4 regions of the Ruegeria sp. CDSA034 genome follow, and region 3 is predicted to be linked to each of the others. Evidence: riboswitches for the same ligand, from Rfam matches in the RefSeq annotation. Region 3 holds a riboswitch; each other region holds the start of a gene.
What was found. A riboswitch is a leader RNA that binds a small molecule or an ion and turns the genes downstream of it on or off. The one in region 3 is predicted to bind cobalamin.
Positions count from the first base shown of each region.

Region 1 (5,672 bases), on a different contig from region 3:
CACCCAAGGGTGTGTCCTGTGAAACGCGGTATCGAAGCACGCAATCTGGGTGGTACCCGGAAAGGCTGCCGCGGCCGCCTTGATACCCGCAAGGCTGTAGGGTTGGTGCAAAGGCGCGAAGGGAATGAAACCGCTTAGCGTATCAAAGACGTGCTCGTCCACCACGACAGGTTCCGAATAGACTGGCCCGCCGTGAACGACGCGGTGGCCCACGGCCCGGACGTGAATGTCCGGCAGGTATTCGCGGGTAAGTTCAAGAAACGCGCTGATGGCCTCGTCATGTGTTTTGGCTCCAGACAACTGACGGTCGACAGACCGCCCCCCTGCTGATTGGGCCAACAAGCGCGGTGCATCCCCCAACCGCTCGATCTGACCGCGCCAGCGCATACTGGGACGTCGGTCCTCGACCAGTTCGTAAAGCGCGAATTTCAACGAGGACGACCCGGCATTCAGCGCCAAAACATGTTCAGCCATGGATTTTGCTTTCATTAGCAATTGCATGCAGCGCCGCGACAGCACAAGACGCCAGCCGCGAAGCATCATCATCTGCCCGAGATGTCAGGATAATCGGTGCCGCAGCACCTATCACAACGCCGGCAGCCTCGGCATGAGAGATATATGTCAGCTGTTTGGCTACCATGTTGCCGGCTTCGATATTCGGAACAACCAGAATGTCTGCGACCCCCGCGACTGGTGAGGTGATGCCTTTTGTCCGCGCCGCGTTCAGATCAACCGCGTTGTCCATGGCCAAAGGACCATCGACCAGCCCGCCGGTGATCTGCCCACGCTCGGCCATTTTCGACAACAGCGCGGCATCGACAGACGACGGTAAATGCGGGTTGATGGTTTCAACCGCTGATAAGACACCAACCTTGGGCATCTCGATGCCAATAGAATGCGCAAGATGGATGGCATTCTGAACAATGTCGGCCTTGGTTTCGAGATCCGGAGCGATATTCACCGCCGCATCAGTAACCATGATGGGCCGGGACATGCCCGGCACATCCATAACGAACACATGCGACAAGCGTCGCCCGGTCCTCAGGCCGTTTTCGCGGCGAAGAACGGCGCGTAACAAGACATCCGTGTGCAAATGACCCTTCATCAGCATCCGGGCCTTACCTTCAACGACAAGCCCGACCGCGCGTTGGGCAGCCACTTCGTGGTCTCGCGCTTCAATGATTTCAGCTCCGGACAAATCGGCCCCAAGCTGGGCGGCAGCGGCGGTGATTTTGTCCGGATCGCCAACCAAAATCGGAGTAATGATGCCGTTTTCCAACGCGAGTAATGCCCCGCCTAGCGAATTCGGCTCTTCCGGGGCGACGATCGCTGTGGGCATCGGGTCCAAAGGACGTACCCTTTCCAACAAAGCGTCGAAATGCCGGTGACGCTGAACGATCAGTCCCGGCACCTCGACCGAGTCGAAGGTCAAATGCCGCGACGGTGGCGTGACCTGTACGGTACCGCTCAGGATCAATGCGTTATCCCCGACCCGGCGCACCTCGGCGGAACAGGTCAGGTCGCCGTCTTCACGCTTTTCGGTAACAGCCACAAAGGCGGTCAGTTCTTCGCCCGCCATAACCGGAGCATGAAAACTCAGGTCCGCCCGACGTGTTTGCGTACCGGCCCCCGGTAAGATGTTTCCAATGACTGCAGCCACCAGACCCGCGGGCCACAAGGCGGGCGCGACAGCCTCGGGGTGTCCATCTCCATCTCCGTCATAGGCCGCCAGATTCAGCGGGTTGTGGTCACCCGAAGCCGAGGCAAACGCGTACAAGTCGTCCACGGTGCACAATCGGGTGACCTGCGCCTTGTCGCCTACTTTCAATTGAGAATAGGTTCTGTTTTCTTGAATTTTCATCTCGTCCGGCTTTGTTTTTGAATGCGTGTTCGTCGTTTCAAACATTGGATGTGCGGCCCCCCGGAACCAGAACATATCCACCTTTGCCCCTACATTTCTGCGACGCAGCGTAGTCAGATCGTTGGCAAATGACAAATGACCTCTGTGCGTGGGGCGCTGAGTATTATCGCTTGACCCAAAATCGGAACTCGGGCAAGCATCACCGCGATGGTTCCCTGTGGTTCGCCAAGGGATGAAAAGGGAATACGGTGAGGTAGCCAACAAGCGCCAAGTCCGTGACTGCCCCCGCAACTGTAAGCGGTGAGCGACGCCAAATACCCACTGACCCCAAATGGGTCGGGAAGGATGGCCAAGCCACGACCCGCAAGTCAGGAGACCTACCATCCGATGTTCAACCAACCCGGGGCGGGGCGTCCTGGAAGGAGGCTTTATGACACGTCTAAGACGTGATGGCATGATTGGTACCTTCTGTCCGCGCTTGGCAACAGGCGGAGTGGGCCATGTCGATCAGTCCTGATCATTTCCTTCTGATTTGCGAGACCTGCGAGGGTTCTGACCGGGCGGATTCATTGCGCGCTGCGCTTGCAAACAAGCTTCCATCCAGTTTTGACATCCAAAGCGTTTCCTGTATGGCCGGTTGCGGTCGTCCCACAACCGTCGGGTTTCAGGCATTAGACAAAGCGCAGTACCTTTTCGGTGACATCCAATCGGCTGAGGACGTGGATGCTTTGGCCGAATTTGCACATCAATACCATCGCATCGCGGATGGGTGGACCAACGCAACGCAGCGCCCGCCTGCCCTTCTTGAAAAGACTCTGGCGCGCCTGCCGCGGCTAAAAGTGGAGACAAGCGCATGACCTGCGGAGCTTTCCTTGAGGCGCGCGGGCTGGAATTTTACGCCCTGAACGGCGACGTACTGCTGCAAAACGTCAATTTCGAACTGAATGAAGGGGCAACTCTGGCAATTGCGGGCCCAAACGGTGCGGGCAAGACAACGTTGCTGAATCTTTTGTGCGGCGGTGAAGAGATTGTGCTGGGGGACGTTTTGGTAAAGGGGCGCAGTCTTCGGCAGCTTTCGGCGATGGACCGCGCCCGAATGATCGCCGTAGTCAGTCAGCAGGAATCGCCGGACGGGCGTTTGTTTCTGCGCGATTATGTGGCCCTTGGGCAAATCCCGATCCTTGCCGATCGGTCTGCCGCTGAACACGCCTTGGAATTGGACCGAATCCTGAAACTGACCGGACTCGTCGCCCTCGCCGACAAGCGGATGGCCGTGTTATCCGGCGGGGAACGCCAGCGTGCTCATATCGCAAGGGCGCTGGCGCAGAACCCGTCGTTGCTGTTTTTGGATGAGCCGACGAACCATCTGGATCCGGACGCCAAGGGACGCATGCTGTCGCTGGTCGCCGAGCTGGGCATTACGGTGGTCATGATCGTCCATGATCTGGTCATGATCCCGGAATTCGCGACCCATGTCGCGTTGATGAAATCCACGCGCCTGACCGGTTTCGGCCCGGTGCACGAAGTGCTGACACCCGAAAGGGTCCGTGAAACGTTTGGTGTCGATTTTCTTAGCTTTCAGCACGAAGGCCGCATGATCCCGGCACTGGATATCCGAAGAACCACTACCTCAAACTAGGAAAAACAACATGAACAAAACTCTCTGGTGCGCAGCACTGATCAGCGGCATTGCAAGTGCCGCAACAGCGCACGAGATCACCGTCGACAATTGCGGCGAGCCGATGGTGTTTGAAACTCAGCCCGAGCGGCTGGTCGTGCACGACATGAACATGACCGACATGGCCTTTGCGCTGGGTTTGCAGGACAAGATCGTGGGCCTGACGGGCATCACCGGCTGGTACAAAACCAGCCCCGAGTTTGACACCCTGCGCGGCGACATCCCGGAACTTGCGCCTAAGTATCCGACGGTTGAAAATCTGGTCGCTGTCGAACCCGACCTTTTCTTTGCGGGCTGGTACTATGGCATGAAGCCGGGCGGTGACGTGACCCCGGACACGCTTGCGCCGTTTGGCATCAAAACGATGATCCTGACCGAAAGCTGCGTACACCTGGATAAGGATCGCCCCGAAGCCAGTATGGACCTACTGTTCACTGACGTCCTTCGCTTGGGCAAAGTCATGCACGTTGAAGACAAGGCGGAAGAGCTGGTTTCCGGCTGGAAAGAGGAACTGTCCGCGATTGAGACACAGACAGCCGACCTGCCGAAACCCCGCGTTTTCTTGCTGGACGGCCCCGCCGATGCCCCGTTTACGGCTGGTAAGTTTGCCATTCCCGACGCGATGATTGCTGCCGCTGGCGGCGAGAACGTCACCCATGACATGGACACCAGCTGGGGTCGTTCTTCGTGGGAGGCTGTCGCCGCTTCGAACCCGGAATTCTTGGTTTTACTTGATTATCAGACCGGAAATGGCGCCGCGGATACGTTCAAGTTCCTGCAGGACCATCCCGTGATGTCACAGACGGACGCGGTCAAGAACGAACGCTGGATTGGTCTGCGCTACGAGGAACTGACACCCGGACCGGCAAATATCGAAGCAATTTCGAAAATGGCCAAAGCCATGCACCCGGGCCTGAACTGATATGGGCCGACTTGGCCTTACACTCTTGCTGGGGGCGGCTGTATTGGCCGCCCTTTTGCTGACCTCGACGGTCTACGGGACCACATCCATTCCGGCCTCTGACGCACTGGCCGGTGTCTTGTTGGGCACGGGAATGGTGGAAGGAGAAATGTCTCCGCTCCACCGCATCGTGTTTGACTTGCGCTTACCACGCGCACTGTTTGCCGCCGTGATCGGTGCCGGGCTGGGCATCGTCGGCGTTGTCCTGCAAACCACCACACGCAACGATCTGGCGGACCCGTTTCTGTTCGGCCTGTCCTCTGGCGCTGCAGCGGGGGCTGTCTTTGTCATTACCGTAACCGGAGATGTGCTGGGCTTTTGGACCCTGCCACTGGCCGCGTTTTTCGGAGGGCTTGTCGCATCAGGCATTGTACTGGCTTTGGTTCATGGGCTGCGCACAAGCGCGCCCGAAAAACTGATCCTCGCGGGGCTTGCGGTTTCGTTTTTGTTTTCCGCTATTACAAATTATCTGATTTTCGCGGGCGACAGCCGTGCGGCGCATTCTGTTATCTTCTGGATGCTTGGGGGTTTGGGTCTTGCCCGGTGGGAGACATTCCCGCTGGTCTGCGCAGGTTTAGCATTGATCCTCGCCTATGCAATGTACCGTAGCCGCTGGCTTGATGCACTGCTGACTGGTGATTTGACGGCCGCCACCCTGGGTGTGCCCGTTCAAGGCTTACGGTTCCGAATGTTCTTCGTCGCAGCTCTTGCAACCGCTGTATTTGTGTCCGTCGCGGGTGTGATCGGTTTTGTCGGCTTGATGGTTCCCCACATCGCACGCGGTATCGCGGGGCCTTTGCACAGCCAGCTCGTGCCTACCGCCGCCATTGTCGGAGCAGCTTTGCTTACAGGCTCGGATATCCTGAGCCGTCTGTTGCTTGCCCCGCAAGAGCTGCCTGTTGGGATTGTCACGACATCGCTGGGATCGGTTTTTGTTTTTCTTCTACTAATCCGAACCGCGCGCCCTCGCAGATGATCTCAAAGGGTCGCTTCGGCAAAAAAATTAAAGTTTCCTAAATGACTAATATTTAACAGGCCAAATGACCTAAATCAAAAAAGGCCCCCACAGATCACGGTATGCGATACACTCGATTACAGGAATCGAGTGTAGCCAGGTCGCATGCAATGCAACAAATGACCAGCCGACGCGCGTTTCTAAGCGCCAGGATTAG
Region 1 covers NZ_JBXWQH010000007.1:93,194-98,865, reverse strand. Annotated here, with positions in the region: gene AC2FLJ_RS13370 (acetate/propionate family kinase) at 1-474, opposite strand, end outside; gene AC2FLJ_RS13365 (bifunctional enoyl-CoA hydratase/phosphate acetyltransferase) at 467-1,861, opposite strand; cobalamin riboswitch at 2,055-2,260, shown strand; gene AC2FLJ_RS13360 (DUF1636 family protein) at 2,362-2,718, shown strand; gene AC2FLJ_RS13355 (ABC transporter ATP-binding protein) at 2,715-3,500, shown strand; gene AC2FLJ_RS13350 (ABC transporter substrate-binding protein) at 3,511-4,461, shown strand; gene AC2FLJ_RS13345 (FecCD family ABC transporter permease) at 4,463-5,476, shown strand; gene AC2FLJ_RS13340 (ferredoxin-type protein NapF) at 5,578-5,672, shown strand, end outside.
Region 1: it holds a riboswitch for cobalamin, as region 3 does, so the genes downstream of both, AC2FLJ_RS13360 (DUF1636 family protein) here and AC2FLJ_RS14060 (hypothetical protein) in region 3, are expected to answer to the same signal.

Region 2 (5,672 bases), on a different contig from region 3:
GAAGTAGATCCATGCTTCGAGGAGGCGTTGGAATAAGCCTTGTGTTACTGGCATCAAGAAAATTGTGATAAACAAACAGAAGCCGACGATTGTAGCTGGCGGCGCCAAGCGCCGCAGAAGCGAATTTGGTGGGGCAGTCAGGCTGAGGATCAGCAAACCGATCAACGCAAGCGGATAAGCCGTCACCGCAATTGCCATATGAGCAATATGGACCAACGTGCTTGTCATGTTCTCGTCGCTGCCTCGACTATCACACCCCGCATCACAAGGCAGAAAGGCGGCAAGTATCAAAAGAATGGCGTAAGCGGATAGAAGCAATATCGAGATTCGTTTTGTCCTGCTGCCTGGGAGGCAACTGTTTAGTCTTGCGAGGAACGCCAGAAGCCAAATCTCTGTCGGTATGAAGACGGCATAGTTGGTCCACGTCGCCAAGGGGGCCCCTACAGCCCCGAGTGCGCTCATGAATTGGTCGATATGCGAATAGTTGGGGGTCAGTGCACTTATGATGCCCACGCCTATCGCCAACCAAAGTCCACTAATAATGGGCAAAACGACAAGGCTTATTGATCGTGAGTTGCCCCAGAGAGTTATCCGCAAAAGCTCTGCCCCTGTGTTGACGCGCACGCTTCTTAGAGCGATTGCCCTGACGAGTTGGCACCTTCCGTCTGGCAAGCCGATCAGAACACGTCGCTCATCCATGTCAATCACAGAGTGGGATCACAACTTCCAGAATCTGGCACCGGTAAATCAGTAGCCTCCGTTCAGGTGCATCTGATCGCTTCCGAAAGCAGACCTTTGCGCCATCGCGGCATTAGTCAGCTTTGTCCCGCTTATCGGAAGTTTGGCTACTGTTTTGCGAAAATCCGCTTCTTCCTCAAACCAAACACTTTAACTTAGTTCGACAACCGCGGTTGCACCTTGCCGCAACCGGCGTCAGACTATCCAAAACACCCCGCTCAGACGGCAATCGATCAAATAGATCAATCGCTTAACATCGGCACCCCGTCAGGCGAATAACCTGCGATGTCAAAGACCCAAATCATCCCACTGCAGACAAAAAAAGTCCGGGCAGAATAAATTCAGTCAAAAAGACCGTTGGCGTGGGTCTGAAGCTGCAAGAAGCGGGGCTCGTGTAGTATCCACCGTTGCCTCACGTCTACCGCGTCCTCCGTAGTCGACCGGTGACTGGAACGAATAGCCATCCCTCACAGGTTTGCGCTCTTGTCGAATCAAATCAATTCGTATTTTGTCCTCGCGATGGTTCCCGACTGTATTTTGCGGTCAGGGATAAAAGGGAATACGGTGCGGTTCTGTAAAAAGGCCAATTCCGTGACTGCCCCCGCAACTGTAGGCGGCGAGCGACCCGAGATCGTCCACTGGGCAATAGCCTGGGAAGGATCGGGATAGCTTTGACCCGCAAGTCAGGAGACCTGCCATCCGAAATTTATGAACCTGGGCGGGGTGTCCCAGAGGGAGATGACAATGTTTCAAGCGGTCCGTACCGTGCACGACTTTGCGCTCGCTTTGCCCCTGTCCAAACACAGGAGGCGTTGCCGTTGTCATTGCAAAAAGCTGACACCCAAAGGGGTAAGTGTCTGACAGAATTCAGCGTTCCGGCGCTGGTCGCGGGGGCTCTGGCGCTGTCGGCGCTCTTGTGGCTCGCGATTTACGCGGTGATTTGATGTCGGCCGTTTTGCAAATCCGCGATCTGACGTTGGGCTACCGCGACCTGACATTGTTTCACCGCCTCTCCATGGATATCGCGGCCGGAACGACCCTTGCCGTTCTTGGTGCAAACGGGTCGGGGAAGAGCACTTTTGTAAAGATGCTGCTGGGCTTGATGGATCCGCTTTCGGGCAGTTTGACTTGGCCGCAAGGGCGTCCTCGTGACATCGGGTACCTGGCGCAGATGACCGAGTTCGACCGCCGATTTCCCATCCGTGTGAGGGATCTTGCCGCGATGGGGGCATGGCGCGGGTTTGGTTATCGTACCGGGCTGGACGCCGCCGCGCGCGACCGGATGGCCGCCGCGCTGGATGAGGCCGGGGTACTGGATATCGCTGACCGGCCTCTGCATATGCTATCAGGTGGGCAATTGCAGCGCGCGCTGTTCGCGCGGGTTATCATGCAGGACGCGCCGCTGATCCTGCTGGATGAACCGTTTGCCGCAGTCGACCAAAGTACCGAAGCACATCTATTGTCGATTATCCGCCGATGGCGCGATGAGGGGCGCGCGGTGGTTTTGGTGGTGCACGATCTTTCCTCGGTGCTGGATTATTGCAGCCACGCGCTGCTTTTGGGCGGGCAAGAGGCGACCCACGGACCGGTGAATGACGTTCTGACACCAGACCGGCTGGTTGCACAAGGATACCTTTCGGAAAGTCAGGCGTCCTGGATGTTCCGTGGCACCCATTCAACACCGGAGCACGCCAATGTATGACCTGATCGTCGAAATGTGGAGCTTTGCCTTCATGCGTCGCGCTTTTGTGGCAACCACGGTTTTGTCGGCTTCGGTCGCGCCGGTGGGGGCATTTCTTGTTCTGCGTCGCCTATCGCTGGCTGGTGAGGCCATGGCCCATGCGATTACGCCAGGCATCGTCATCGGCTTTGTCACGGCAGGCTTGTCAGTCATGTCACTGCTGGTCGGAGGGCTTATCGCGGGTGTTGGCGTCGCCATTTTGACCGCCTTTCTTGCACGCCGGACAATCCTGCGCAGCGATGCCAGCCTTGCCTCGCTTTATCTGATCGCATTGGCGGTGGGTATCTTTATCCTGTCTGCAGCAGGGTCCGCGGTTCCACTAAAAAGCTTCCTGTTTGGATCAATCCTTGGGATCGACGACGCGTCGATGATCCTTGTCGGCGGGGTGGCGACAGTAACATTGCTGGCATTCGCCGTTCTGCTTCGTCCGCTGATTGTCAGCACCTGTGATCCGGTTTTCTTCGAAACTCAAACGCGCCGGCCGTGGCTGGTTGATCAGGGTTTTATGCTGCTGCTGGTTCTGAACCTGCTGGCCGCGTTCAAAACACTGGGAACGTTGATGGCCGTTGGCTTGATGATCCTGCCTGCGACCGCTGGGCGCTATTGGGCCAGTACGATCACCGGGCAACTGGTCCTGGGCTTTGTATTTGCCTTGTCCAGCTGCTGGATCGGCCTGACCCTGTCCTACCTGTTCCCGGACACGCCGTCCGGCCCGGCGATCGTTTTGGTTGCCGGTGGGTTCTTTCTGTTCTCGGCCATTTTCGGTCCCCTTGGTTTTGGCAGACGGATGCGCAAACCGTCTGTTTCCAAAGACATCCCCATTGCCCAAATTCAACAAGAAGAGAGAGCACAATGACTCTTGTGAAGTCACTCTATGCCGGCATCGCCTCTGTGTCGTTTGCTTTGGCTGCATTGCCGACCGTTGCGGCAGAAGACAACGTCAAGATCGTCGCCAGCTTTTCGATCCTCGGCGACATGGTCGAAGAGGTCGTGGGCGATCTGGCCACAGTTACGACAATCGTGGGCCCGGATGCGGATGCGCATGTGTATCAGCCTTCGGTTGCAGATGCGAAGGCCGTTGCCCAGGCGGATATCATCTTTGTCAACGGTCTGGGCTTTGAGACATGGTCCGATACCCTGATCGCTGAATCGGGCACTGACGCAACCGTGCACGTTGCCACCGATGGTATCACGCCTGTCACAGTCGAGGGCAAAATCGACCCCCACGCTTGGAACTCGCTGTCGAACGGCATGATTTACGTGACCAATGTGGCCGACGTGATGACAGAGGCGATGCCCGAGCACGCCGAAGAAATCGCTGCCAATGCTGCGGCCTATATTGCGCAGCTTGAGGCGCTGGATGCAGAAACCAAGACGAAGCTGGCAGGCCTGCCTGCCAATCGCCGCACGGTTGTGACTGCACATGACGCATTTGGTTATCTGGCAGACGCCTACGGACTGACTTTCCTTGCGCCGGTTGGCATCGATACCGAGGCGGAGCCATCAGCCAAGGATCTTGCTGTTCTGATTGATCAACTGAAGGCGGATGGTGCTGCGGCGCTGTTTGTTGAAAACATCACAAGCCCTACTTTGATTCAGCAAATCTCGGATGAAACCGGTATCGTGATTGGTGGACGGCTTTTCTCAGACGCCTTGTCGGAACGCGGTAGTCCGGCCACCAGCTATCTCGCGATGTTCCAGCACAATCTGAACACTCTGTTGAACGCGCTTGGGAACGCAACCGCAAGCTAACTAGTCTTTAGGTACGGGGCGGCGCCTGAACCGCCACCCCCCGTACCGTGCATTGGAACAGCGGGTTCTTGGTAATCGTCCCCTAGTCCGGCTTCCATCCATCTTCGTATTCTCCCAAAGTTCGGGAAAGATCCAACAGCGAGGCGAACAGTCTTGCGTAAACGTCCCGTGACATCATGGTCTTGTTGTCATCCAACACTTGCAGAAGATCGACGACGCCCGAGGCAAAGGCATCATAGACCAACTGGTCCGCGGGCGTTGGGTCCAGGGTCCATATATCGTGCGTGTCGTAATACCCTACGGGTTGGGGATCGTCGTCTATCATTTGTCCGCCTCATTTTGGTGAGGCGCATGTAAGTGATAAGAAGGCGAGCACCAGTGATGTGGCAGGAAGTCACAAGTTTTTGGCAACGCCAAAAATGCGAATCCGATATCGCGTTTGGCCGTTGACAGGATGTGATGAACCACGTCTTCACCACAGTTGGCTCGTGTTGTGCCAGCCCGGCAGTTGTCAGGGTTTCGAATGTTCGCTCTGCAAAACTTCCAGAAACAGGTTTGTCACCCGTGTTGGTTCAGGTTGCTTTCTGGTCACTGCTGCAAACCGGGTTCGATATTGCGTTTCGCCCGGCAACACCATCCGCATCTTTTCCTGGTCCACAAAGTCCTGCGCAAGATGATCAGGCAAATAACCTATGTATCGCCCTGACAGGATTAGTATGGCCAGCGCCTGCTCGCTTTGAACTTTTGCTGACCGTTTGAAACCCAGTTGCTGACCGACGATCAGGTTCGGAGAGTTCACGCTGAGCCCAACATAGTTGTACCTGAGCAGGTCACTGGTCCTGAGTTCCTGGTCTGGTATTTCGAAAAGGGGGTGTTCCCGGCCGCAATACAGGAACATGTTCTCGCCATATAACGGAGCATAGTTAAGACTTGTCGAAGGGCGATGCAGCGCAATAATTCCGATGTCGAGCTGGCCACTGATGACCATGGTCTCGATCACGTTTGGCGGCTCAAGGGACAGTTCGATCTGGACCGAGGGGGCGGCTTCGTTGAACCGATGAATGGCGCGGGCAAGCCGGGAATCCGGGTTTGACGCACATTGATCAAATAGCGAAATGCGGATCGTTCCCCCCAACTGTTCCTTGATCTCGCTGACCTCGTTCCGAAATTGCGACACGGACACAAGCAGGTGATCTGCTGCTTGCAGCACTTTTGCGCCGTCTTCTGTCAGGGCGAAACCCGCAGGACCGCGCGTGCACAGTTTTAAGCCCAATCGCAGTTCCAAATCAGTAACATGCTTCGAAATGGTGGATTTGCCGATATTCAGCTCAACTTCGGCCGCAGACAGACCACCACTTTCCACAACCGTCTTGAAAACGCGCAGCAATCGGATGTCGCTGTCGCCGATGCGTGAGGCAACCATTTTCTACCCAATTCGTAA
Region 2 covers NZ_JBXWQH010000022.1:18,172-23,843, forward strand. Annotated here, with positions in the region: gene AC2FLJ_RS22360 (DUF998 domain-containing protein) at 1-699, opposite strand, end outside; cobalamin riboswitch at 1,242-1,452, shown strand; gene AC2FLJ_RS22365 (metal ABC transporter ATP-binding protein) at 1,682-2,440, shown strand; gene AC2FLJ_RS22370 (metal ABC transporter permease) at 2,433-3,335, shown strand; gene AC2FLJ_RS22375 (metal ABC transporter solute-binding protein, Zn/Mn family) at 3,332-4,231, shown strand; gene AC2FLJ_RS22380 (hypothetical protein) at 4,314-4,556, opposite strand; gene AC2FLJ_RS22385 (LysR family transcriptional regulator) at 4,743-5,654, opposite strand.
Region 2: it holds a riboswitch for cobalamin, as region 3 does, so the genes downstream of both, AC2FLJ_RS22365 (metal ABC transporter ATP-binding protein) here and AC2FLJ_RS14060 (hypothetical protein) in region 3, are expected to answer to the same signal.

Region 3 (5,672 bases):
CACTTTCGGACCTGGGATGGTCCTCACACTTTGCCGCCCAACATGCGGCCAATCCTACATGCGCTCCCTTTCGCATCACAGCCGTTCACCGTGATCGTCTGATCGGTGCAAACATCAACGGTGAAGCACCGCTGCTCACCCTAAACCAGCCGACGGGCGACTTTGCCGTCGGCGACTGGGTATTGGCGGATGATCAAAACCGGGTTCAACACCTGCTGGAGCGCCGCAGCCTTTTGAAACGCCGCGCCGCCGGAACTGGGGCCGAGGCCCAGTTGATCGCCGCCAATGTGGATGTGCTGTTCATCGTCAGTTCCTGCAATGCCGACTTCAATCTGGCCCGGCTGGAACGGTATTTGGCTTTGGCACATCAGGCCGGGTGCTATCCGGTCGTCATACTAACCAAGGCCGATACCTGTACCGATCCTAGTAATTTCTCCAAAGCAGCCGAGTCGCTGGCTCCGTTTTTGACCGTACTGGCAATCAATGCTTTGGATACCCTGGACGTGCAGCAAGTACTGTCCTGGTGCCCTCCTGGACAGACCGCTGCATTGGTTGGCTCATCCGGTGTCGGCAAGACAACATTGGTCAACGCCATGACTGGTCTGGATGAGGCAACGTCCGGTATTCGCGAGAACGACGCGCGCGGGCGGCACACGACAACTGCCCGCGCGTTGCATCCGATGCGGAACGGAGGCTGGTTGGTCGATACACCCGGCATGCGGGCTTTGCGGTTGCTGGATGCACAAGATGGCGTCGATGAGGTCTTTTCCGACATTCTGGAATTGGCCCAAACCTGCCGCTTTTCCGATTGTCAGCATCAGGCCGAGCCGGGATGCGCTGTGCAGGATGCGATTTCCATCGGATCCCTTGACACAGAGCGGCTAGAGCGTTGGCGAAAACTGCGGCGCGAAGATGAAAGGAACTCGGAAACCGTGGCGCAGTCTCGCGCGCGCGACAAGGCCTTTGGTAAAATGGTACGATCGGTGAAGCAGGACAAGAAATCCCGCAAAAAGCTGTAAGTACCGGCTCAGGCGATCAACCGGGGCCATATGGCCGCATTTCGGCGCGCAAATGCGCCGATGTGGCCAACCTCGGCCAATCCAAAGTCCTTCGGCGACAACTGATGCCGGCGGGCTTTGGGACCGTAAAGATCGGCCAAGCGCCAAACCGCGTTCGGCGGCACCACCTGATCATCGTCCATTGTGAACAGATCAACGGGTGTTTCCGACGCAGCCCAACGGGCGTCTGGAAGGCTTTTGCCGATATCCGGCACGTAGCTCAGCGCAGCGGTGCACCATTTGCGCCACTGCCAGTAGACACGTGCCGGAAGGTCCGAGCCGAACCCAAGTGCCTTGCCCGGCAGGTATCCCAATGCCTTAACCAGCAATGGCGGGTGGGCATACCAGAACATTGTCGCCAGTGCGCGATACGGCCAGGGGTGGTCGGATAACGTCACCAAACCTGAACAGACACAGATCATCCGGTCGATCTGCTCAATATCGGGCTGAATTGGCCCCAGCATTCCACCCACCGAATGGCCAATGCTCCACTGCTGGGCGGCGGGAAATCTGCGTCGCATTTCAGCGCGAGCAGCGGGCATGTCGATCAACGCCCAGTCAGCCATCGTGGCCTGCGAATCGCGCAGGCGCCCGTGTAGAGAGTGGCCAAAATCGCGATAGTCATAGGTCAGACAGGCCATACCCTGTTCTTCCACCAACCACCGCGCAAAATGCTGGTAATAGTCGCGCGGTACGCCTGTGGCTGCATGGACTACAACCGCCACATCAGGTGCCGAGGCAGGCATATACAGCCGTGCCGACAGTTCGGCCTCTCCGGCAGAAAACGTGAAGTCTTCGGTCAAAACGACCGGAGTGTTGTCCAACATGGTGCCCTCGCAAGCATCTGAACTATTCGGTTCACATATGGCATATCGGCGCTTTTGCGCGACTAGAGTCAACAGATTTTCAAAGTGACCAAGCGTCCACTTGAACGATGGAAAACAGCCCGCTTGACTCAAGCCACCTACAACCGCTAGCGATGAGGTGATGGTTCTCGTCCTTATATTGGGGCGGGATGAAAAGGGAACTCGGTGCGGTCCAGCCCGGCAAAGCCGGAACGGACCAAGGCCGCGACTGCCCCCGCAACTGTAAGCGGTAAGCAATGCCGAAATACCACTGGCCGAAAGGCTGGGAAGGTCGGCAAAGCAATGACCCGCAAGTCAGGAGACCTGCCATCAAAGTAAAAACCGAAACTCGGGCGGGGTGTCCGGGCAGGCCTTCAGTACGCTGAGTTCCCTGTTCCACGTCCCCCGCTCACCGCGCGGAGGGCGCATTATGATCTGGAAGACAACGACCCACGAATTCAACGCCACCCTGTGCCAGAAAACGGGGAAAACCTGCCCCGCATTGGCCCAAATGGCTCGGTCATTGGCCGAGGCGATGGCAACAGCACAACCAATGACGACCAGCGAATTTGAGGTGGACGGCTCCAGCGAACTGACCCATTGCGATGAGGGTTGCACCGCACGGTTTCGCGCCAGCCCGGCCCGGATCAGGGTCTATTGCGGGGCAAACACGGGCGACTCGGCCGACACGTTGGACGAATACGCCGATATGATGTTCAACCCTGACTTTTCCACTCTGCCTGCTGGTGTTTTGGCGGCCTTGCCTTGCGCCATGCTTCAGGCATCGTCCCTTGCACCGCGTCCATCGCATCAGGTTGTTCAACAAGCCACGGCCTGATCCTAGTTCACCGATCGCTCTGGGCCGGTTTCATGGCCCAAGCCATCTGCTCATCCGTTTCCACCGCACATGGTCGGGCCAAGCGCAGCCGGTTTAGCGCGTGGTTTGGATCTTCACCGCTTTCCACCATGAGCCTCAGCGCGACCATCCCCGACCGCCCACAACCGCCCCGGCAATGCACCAGCACGCGTCCACCGTCGGACAGAACCTGCCGGGCGGCTGCGCTGGCTTGGGGCCAAAGAGTTTCGATTGGCAGGGGCGGCGTGCCAAAATCCTCGACCGGAAGATGCACCCAGGTAGCGGACCTGCTTTGAACGTCTCGACCAAAACCGCCTGCGCCGATCTGCTGCATCTCGGCCTCGGTGGTCATTGAAATCACCAGATCGGGGTTCCAGTCCTGTATCACCCTCAAATCGTCCACATACCCACCGCCGCCGCCAGGCAAAGGGGACAGCGCCATGGTGCCTGAGCCAACAGGCAGCGCGTAGATTGCAAATTTTGCCAAAGCTTATACTCCTACTGCCACCGGCCCACCAAATTTTGACAGCCGGTTTATCCCGCTTACAGACGCGGTCCAAACCGAAATTCCACAAAGCCTGCTGTGGACGCGGGCGGCCCGGGTCTCTACGCTGCATTTCTGACACGAATCTGACAGAGCAGACATGACCGAAACGCCCAGCCCCGCCTATCAGGTTCTTGCCCGCAAGTACCGCCCTGAAACCTTTGCAGATCTGGTTGGACAGGACGCAATGGTGCGCACGCTGAAAAACGCGTTCGAAGCGGATCGGATCGCGCAGGCCTTTATCATGACCGGTATTCGCGGCACCGGCAAAACCACCACCGCCCGGATTATCGCCAAAGGTATGAACTGCATCGGTCCCGATGGTGAAGGCAAACCAACGACCGAACCTTGTGGTCAGTGCGAGCATTGCGTTGCCATCATGGAAGGACGCCATGTCGACGTGATGGAGATGGACGCCGCCAGCCGGACCGGTGTGAACGACATTCGCGAGATTATCGACAGTGTCCGATATCGTGCCGCCAGTGCGCGTTATAAGATTTACATCATCGACGAAGTTCACATGCTGTCGACCAGCGCCTTCAATGCGCTGCTCAAAACGCTCGAGGAACCGCCCGAGCATGTGAAGTTCATCTTTGCGACGACCGAAATTCGCAAGGTGCCGGTGACCGTACTGTCCCGCTGTCAGCGGTTCGACCTGCGCCGGATCGAACCTGAGGACATGATCGGTCTGCTCAACAAAATCGCCGCAGCGGAAAACGCACAGATCGCAGAAGACGCGCTGGCTTTGATCACACGCGCGGCCGAAGGATCTGCGCGCGATGCGACCTCGCTGTTGGATCAGGCGATCTCACATGGTGCAGGGGAAACAAGCGCCGATCAGGTTCGGGCAATGTTGGGCCTTGCAGATCGCGGGCGCGTTCTGGATCTGATGGACATGATTCTGCGTGGCGATGCGGCTGGGGCATTGACTGAGTTGAGCGGCCAGTATGCCGAAGGGGCCGATCCGCTGGCTGTTCTGCGCGATCTGGCCGAGATCACCCATTGGGTTTCCGTGGTCAAAATCACGCCCGATGCCGCCGATGACCCCACCGTTTCACCGGATGAACGCGCACGGGGTCAACAGATGGCCGAGGCGCTGCAGATGCGGGTGTTGACACGCATGTGGCAGATGTTGCTGAAAGCGCTGGAGGAGGTCTCTGCAGCACCCAACGCGATGATGGCCGCCGAAATGGCAATCATTCGTCTGACCCATGTGGCCGATTTGCCAAGCCCCGAAGAGCTTATCAAACGACTACAGGATGCGCCTCCACCCCCACCAAGCGGGGGACCTGGCGGTGGTGTGGCTGTGCCAACTCATGCACCTGCACAGGCGACGTCCTCTGCGCATCTCTCGGCGCAACGCGGGCCTGCAGGGGCGCCCACCGCAGCGCTTGCCCAGGACGTCCAGACCGCGCTGGCACACTATCCAACCTTCGAATACGTGGTCGAACTGATCCGCACGAACCGGGATGTAAAACTGTTGGTTGAGGTCGAAAACGGCGTGCGTCTCGTCTCGTATTCCCCGGGACGGATCGAGTTCACGCCGACGGACAAAGCGCCGACCGATCTGGCGCAAAGGCTTGGTTCGGCCTTGCAACGCTGGACCGGAAACCGATGGGCCGTCTCAATCGTGGCCGACGGGGACGCAGCAACAATCGCCGAGGTTCGCGACGCGGCTGATCTGGCGTTGAAAGCGCAGGCCGAACAACACCCGCTGGTTCAAGCCGTTCTGATGCAATTCCCCAAAGCGCGCATCAAGCGGATCGAAACCCCGGAGGAACGCGCCGCCAAGGTCGAAACCGAAGCCCTGCCTGAGGTCGAAGACGAATGGGATCCGTTCGAGGAGGATTGATCCGAACGACCAAAGCAGAAACACTCCCGCGCTGCCGGGCCCAACGGGAGGAAAGGTCTTGCCAAAGACCTTGACGACGGGCGGGAGAAGCTCTCCCCTTGTACCCCACCGGCAGCATCCGTATTTAGGCGGCAAACTGATTTGCAGGAGAAAAGCAATGCTCAAAGGACTCGGCGGTCTGGGCGATATGGCCAAGATGATGAAATCCGCACAGGATTTGCAGACCAAGATGACGGACATGCAGGAAGAGCTGAACAACCTGATGGTTGTAGGCGAATCCGGTGCAGGGCTGGTGAAGGCCACCGCCACAGCAAAAGGCGAGCTGAAGGGTCTGGACATCGATCCGTCGATTTTCAATGGCGACGATAAGGAAGTTGTCGAAGATCTGATTCTGGCCGCTATCAAGGACGCGCAAACCAAAGCGGCCGAGCGCTCTCAGGCAGAGATGGCAAGGCTGACCGAAAGCATGGGTCTGCCCGCAGACATCAAGCTGCCGTTCTGATAGACACTCCTGACG
Region 3 covers NZ_JBXWQH010000008.1:48,951-54,622, forward strand. Annotated here, with positions in the region: gene rsgA (ribosome small subunit-dependent GTPase A) at 1-1,019, shown strand, start outside; gene AC2FLJ_RS14055 (alpha/beta hydrolase family protein) at 1,028-1,885, opposite strand; cobalamin riboswitch at 2,030-2,249, shown strand; gene AC2FLJ_RS14060 (hypothetical protein) at 2,334-2,741, shown strand; gene AC2FLJ_RS14065 (protein-tyrosine phosphatase family protein) at 2,749-3,246, opposite strand; gene AC2FLJ_RS14070 (DNA polymerase III subunit gamma/tau) at 3,404-5,155, shown strand; gene AC2FLJ_RS14075 (YbaB/EbfC family nucleoid-associated protein) at 5,313-5,657, shown strand.

Region 4 (5,672 bases), on a different contig from region 3:
CAGGTTGGCGCGCTGTTGCGCAACGATCAGGTCGAAGGCACGCACCTGATGCTGTGCCGAAAGAATGGCGGGGTGGTTTCGCTGCGCCAGGCTGACGGCCTGCGGTTCCGAGCTTGGCAGATTTGGCAGGCTCGGTTGACCAGCTGTGCGTCCGGGCGATTTGCCAACGGCATTCACGTATTCCGCCCGCGCCGTGTCGAGGTTACCGCGTGCAACGGCCAGATCAGCTTGCGAGCTTGCAAGCTGGGCTTGTGACAGCGCAACGTCCGTACGCGTGACTTCGCCAACATCAAACCGGTCCTGCGATGCGCGCAGTTCCTCTGCCGATACATCGACGTTGTTCAGGCGGATCTGTACGGTTTCTTCCTGCAGCAGCACTTCGAGATACGCATTGGCACCGCGGAACAAAACCTGCTGTTCGATATCAACAAGGGTCTGCCTGGTCGACAGCACCGTTTCTTGCGCCGATTGCTTGCCCAGAACAGCGGCCCCACCATCGTAGAGCAGTTGGCTGAGGGTCAGCCCCGTAAAGAAGTTGTTCGGGTCGGTTCTTGTCACCACATCGCTGACGTTGCGACGGTTATAGTTGCTGCTAATCGCGACCGTCCAGTTGATGATCGGTCGAAGCGCTGACAATGCAATTGCCACGTCTTCGTCCGCCGCACGCAACAATGCGCGGTTCTGTTCCAGCAACCCGCTGGTATTGTACGCGCCAATGAATGCGTCAGTAATATTGTCGGCCCAAACGGCCCGTCCCGGTACAAAGCTAAGTGCGACCCCCGCAGTCAGCGCCAGCGCCTTGACCAGCTTTCCTCCCGCCATAGAACTCATAACGAAATCCTCTCAAATCAAAATTACGCTGCTCTGCCGACAGTTTGCGCGTTTGTGTTCAACTAATCAAGGCGGCAGAACAATCCGCCATAAAACTATAGCGAAAATACACGGTTCGTGGAAAATGCCTGCAAAATCGGTGCATTGGCATTAAACGCGTCCCGCCAGGTCACCCGATCCCCAGATTTATGGCCGATACGGACGATCCCCAGTGCACCTTGGACAAAAAGGCACGCAATTCGCCCATGGTCCTTAAGTTGCGCGATCAACGCATCCGGAACCTGTTCCACACCACCCTGGACCATAATCACGTCATAGGGCCCATGTTCGGGGGCACCTTGTTCAAGAGGGCCGACATGGACAATCGCATTGTCTGCCTCCGCCTCCATCAGGATAGACTGAGATTCGGCCGCCAGATTTTCATCTTCCTCTACGGCAACAACCAGCTGTGCCATGCGCGCGGCAACAGCGGTCGAATACCCCAAGGCCGGAGCAATATCCAAAACCGACTCGTCGTTGGAGATGTTCAATATGTCCAGCATCTTAGCCAGGGTCCGCGGCTCCAACATGCAGCGCCCGTCACCCAGTTCGATCAATCCCTCGACATAAGCCGCCTCGCGCTGTGCATCCGGCACGAAATTCTCGCGCTTGACGGTCAGCATCGCGTCTATGATGGGAAACTTCGTGACATCAGAAGGACGTATCTGCGTATCGACCATCGTCCGGCGGCGGGCTGCGAAATCTGTCATTGGATCGCTCATCTTGCTCCCTTGGGTGATTGAGTTCTGCCACATCCTTGAAAAACCAGCAACGGCCCAGACACGGAAACTTTCCAATATTCACAAGATACAACGTCGCAACCAAAGACTAAGTTGGCACCCGGCCCTGAAATTTGCGCTCCCCCCTCTGGACGCTCCTGTAGAAAGCTGCTAAAACGCCGGTCACACCACGGCAAGTATTTGATTTTACTTGAAAAGGCGAGTTGGCGGAGTGGTGACGCAGCGGATTGCAAATCCGTGTACACCGGTTCGATTCCGGTACTCGCCTCCATTTAATTTCAAGCATTTAGCTTTCTGCGCTGCTTTCGCAATTTCGGACGCCTAAAGGTCAGTATCAGATGCATGTTGCGATTGCGGGTCCAGCGATTCCATTTACACAACCGCACTACTTGATTGCCAAACCGAGAAGTGCTGAATCATCTGCGACGGCCGGGCTGAATTGCGCCTCGCTGCGTGATCGGATCGCATCGGATGCCGCTGACTGACTTCGGCAAGTCGCTTTTCTGACGTAGCGGGTTTTCAAACCCCAGTCGTGCTTGACAAGCCCCCTGCCCGTGCCGCATGTCGCATGCGTTGGTGTCCATCCTCGGATGGATGAAAAGGGAATGTGCCAGCGATGTCATCGCCAAGTACAGCCGCCCCCGCGACCGTGACCGGAGAGGGTGCCCAAAGCCACTGGCCCAATAGGCCGGGAAGGCGGGACATCCGACAGGGCAAACGCTCTGACATCCGCAAGCCGGGAGACCTGCCAGCACCCGAAGTTGAAACCGGGCGGGGTGTTCCGGTGTCGGGTCCATGTGCAGACGCGTGGCCCGCATGAAACCCCGTCCCCCGTATAAAGGATGAGGGGGATGAGAGACGTGACCGAGACCGCACCAGTCGAGTTGCTGGTCTGCACGACATGCCGCCGTGGGTTACCTATCGAAGATGACGCCCAGCGACCCGGCACTTTGCTGCATAAAGCACTTGAACAGGCTGGCTTGCCTGACGGCGTCGACTTGAAACCGGTAGAGTGTCTGTCGAACTGTGATCAGGGATGCTCGATCGTTTTGCGAGGCGGCCCGTCCCGATGGACCTTCGTTTATGAAAACCTCGACGAGACCGACCATGTCAAGACCATCGTTGAAGGCGTCACCAAGTATCTGGCCGCTGAAGACGGTCTGGTGAAATGGCGCGAACGCCCCGAACATTTCCGCAAAAACTGTGCGGCCCGCATTCCCCCGATTGGAGCCCTGAAATGAGCAACCTTGAAAAACTCCCCGTCACTGTGATCACCGGCTTTCTGGGCTCGGGCAAAACCACGCTTGTCAAACACCTGATGCAGAACCCGCAGGGCAAGCGCCTGGCCGTTATCGTCAACGAGTTTGGCGATGTGGGTGTGGATGGCGATATCCTGAAATCCTGCGCCATTCCGGATTGCCCGGCAGAAAACATCATGGAACTTGCCAATGGCTGCATCTGCTGCACCGTGGCCGATGATTTCATCCCAACCATCGAGGCACTGATGGCGCTGGAGCCGCGCCCCGATCACATCCTGATCGAAACATCCGGCCTCGCCCTGCCCAAACCGCTGCTAAAAGCCTTCGACTGGCCCGATATCCGCTCGAAAATCACCGTCGATGGCGTGATCGCTTTGGCCGATGCCGAGGCCGTCGCTGCAGGTCGTTTCGCCCCTAACGTCGAAGCCGTGGACGCCCAGCGCCTGGCCGATGACTCGATCGACCACGAAACGCCTCTGTCCGAGGTGTTTGAGGACCAGATCTCGTGCGCCGACATCATCCTGCTGACAAAACCCGATCTGGCCGGCCCCGAAGGTGTGGCCAAAGCCAAAGAGATCATCGCGGCCGAGACCCCGCGTCCCCTGCCCGTCGTCGAAGTCGCCGAAGGTGCCGTGGACGTGCGCGTCGTACTTGGGCTGGAAGCCGCGGCCGAGGATGACATGGACGCCCGTCCCAGCCACCATGACGGCCATGACGATCACGAACATGACGATTTCGAAAGCATCATCGTCGACCTGCCCGAACAGACCGACCCCACTGCACTGGTGGCCAATATCGAACGTCTGGCCAATGAGCTGAACATCCTGCGAGTCAAAGGCTATGCCGCCGTTCAGGGCAAACCCATGCGTCTGCTGGTGCAGGCCGTTGGTGCCCGCGTGCGTCATCAGTACGACCGCCCGTGGGAGCCCGGCGAAGAGCGCCGCTCGCGTCTGGTGGTCATTGCCGAGCATGACGACATCAAAGAGGCCGCCATCCGCGATATCCTCGTGGGTGTGACCGAGGCCGCCGAGTAAGCCATGCACGTCGTCTTCCGCGAAAGCCACGGGTTAGAAGAGACCGAAACCCCAACCGATCTGGGCCAGAGCCCGGCGGATCTGGTGGTGCTGTCCTTTTCGGACAGCGACCTTGGCGCTTTCGCGGCAGGATGGCATCGCGGTGGTGGTGCCGAAGGGCGGATGCCGACGATGCGGCTGGCCAATCTGACAGCGTTGAAACACCCGCTGTCGGTCGACACATATGTCGAGCAAACGCTCGAGGGCGCCAAGGGCATTCTGATCCGCCTGATCGGCGGTGTCCCTTACTGGTCCTACGGATTGCAGCAAGTTCTGGCGCTGGCACAGGCCAAGGGCATCGCGCTGGCCGTCCTACCCGCCGACGGGCGCGAGGACACGCGTCTGGATGACTACTCCACCTTGCCCGTCTCGACCCTGCGGCGGCTTGCGCATCTGTGCGACACCGGCGGTGAGGTTGCGGCGCAAGCGGCCTTGGCTCAAATGGCGCTTGCGGCGGGTCTCTATGCCGGACCGGTGATGGGGGCCAAGACCCTGCCCGAGTGCGGTGCATGGTGCCCGGATCGCGGCGTCATCCCGGCGGATAAAGCGTTCACCACCGACGCAAAGCGTATCTTGGTAACGTTCTACCGGGCTTACCTTACCTCGGCGGACACCGCCCCGGTCGCAACTTTGATCCGCAGCCTGCGCGCACGCGGGTTTGAGGCCGTCGGTCTGTTCGCTCCCTCGCTGAAAGCCCCGCTTGCCGCCGATTGGCTGCGCGAAAATGTCGTGGCGCTGAACCCGGCGGCGATCATTAATGCCACCTCTTTCTCGGGCAAAGGCGCATCCGGCACCTCTCCACTGGACGCCGCCAATGTGCCGGTGTTTCAGGTTGCTCTCGCAACGTCCCGCCGCAAAGCCTGGGCCGAGGCGGAACGCGGTCTTTCGCCCGCTGATCTAGCGATGCATGTCGTCCTGCCCGAAGTGGACGGTCGGATCTCGGCAGGCATCGCCTCTTTCAAGGAACCGGGCAAGCGTGACCCGCATCTGGAGTATTCCCGTTTTGCCCACCGGGCTGAACCGGAACGGATCGAGGCTATCATCGACAGGGTCACCGGCTGGTTGAACCTGAACGACAAGCCCAAAGGGGATCAGGTCCCCGCCTTGGTGCTGTCCACCTATCCCGGCAAAGATTGGCAGATGGCACATGCAGTAGGCCTCGACGCACTGGCATCAGCCGAGGCGATGCTGGCCGACCTGCAGGGCGAAGGGTATGACACCGCTCCTGCCCAACCGATTTCTGATACGTTGTTGGACGCGCGGATTACGTGGTCGCTTGGCGAATATCTTACTGCGCTGGCAGACTTGCCGGAACAACTGCGCGCAGACCTCGAAACCGTCTGGGGCAAGCCCGAGGATGATCCGGCCTTTGCAGATGGCGCGTTCCACTTCACCGCCCTGCGCCGCGGTAAGGCGCTGGTCGCGTTGCAACCTGAACGCGGCACGCCCGAGTTGCGTGATGACGATTATCATGACCTGTCGCGTACCCCGCGCCACAGCTACGTGGCCTTCTACCTTTGGCTGCGCAAAGGTCTTGGTGCGGATGCACTGATCCATATCGGTGCGCACGGTACGCTGGAATGGCTGCCAGGCAAATCTGTGGCGCTGTCCAACGAATGCTGGCCCGAGGTACTGATCGGCGATCTACCTGTCATCTACCCCTTCATCGTCAACGACCCTGGCGAGGCCGCGCAGGCCAAGCGCCGGATCGGGGCGGTCACGCTCGGCCA
Region 4 covers NZ_JBXWQH010000003.1:62,853-68,524, reverse strand. Annotated here, with positions in the region: gene AC2FLJ_RS07090 (TolC family outer membrane protein) at 1-831, opposite strand, end outside; gene AC2FLJ_RS07085 (protein-L-isoaspartate O-methyltransferase family protein) at 927-1,580, opposite strand; tRNA gene AC2FLJ_RS07080 (tRNA-Cys) at 1,808-1,881, shown strand; cobalamin riboswitch at 2,168-2,377, shown strand; gene AC2FLJ_RS07075 (DUF1636 family protein) at 2,462-2,851, shown strand; gene cobW (cobalamin biosynthesis protein CobW) at 2,848-3,903, shown strand; gene cobN (cobaltochelatase subunit CobN) at 3,907-5,672, shown strand, end outside.
Region 4: it holds a riboswitch for cobalamin, as region 3 does, so the genes downstream of both, AC2FLJ_RS07075 (DUF1636 family protein) here and AC2FLJ_RS14060 (hypothetical protein) in region 3, are expected to answer to the same signal.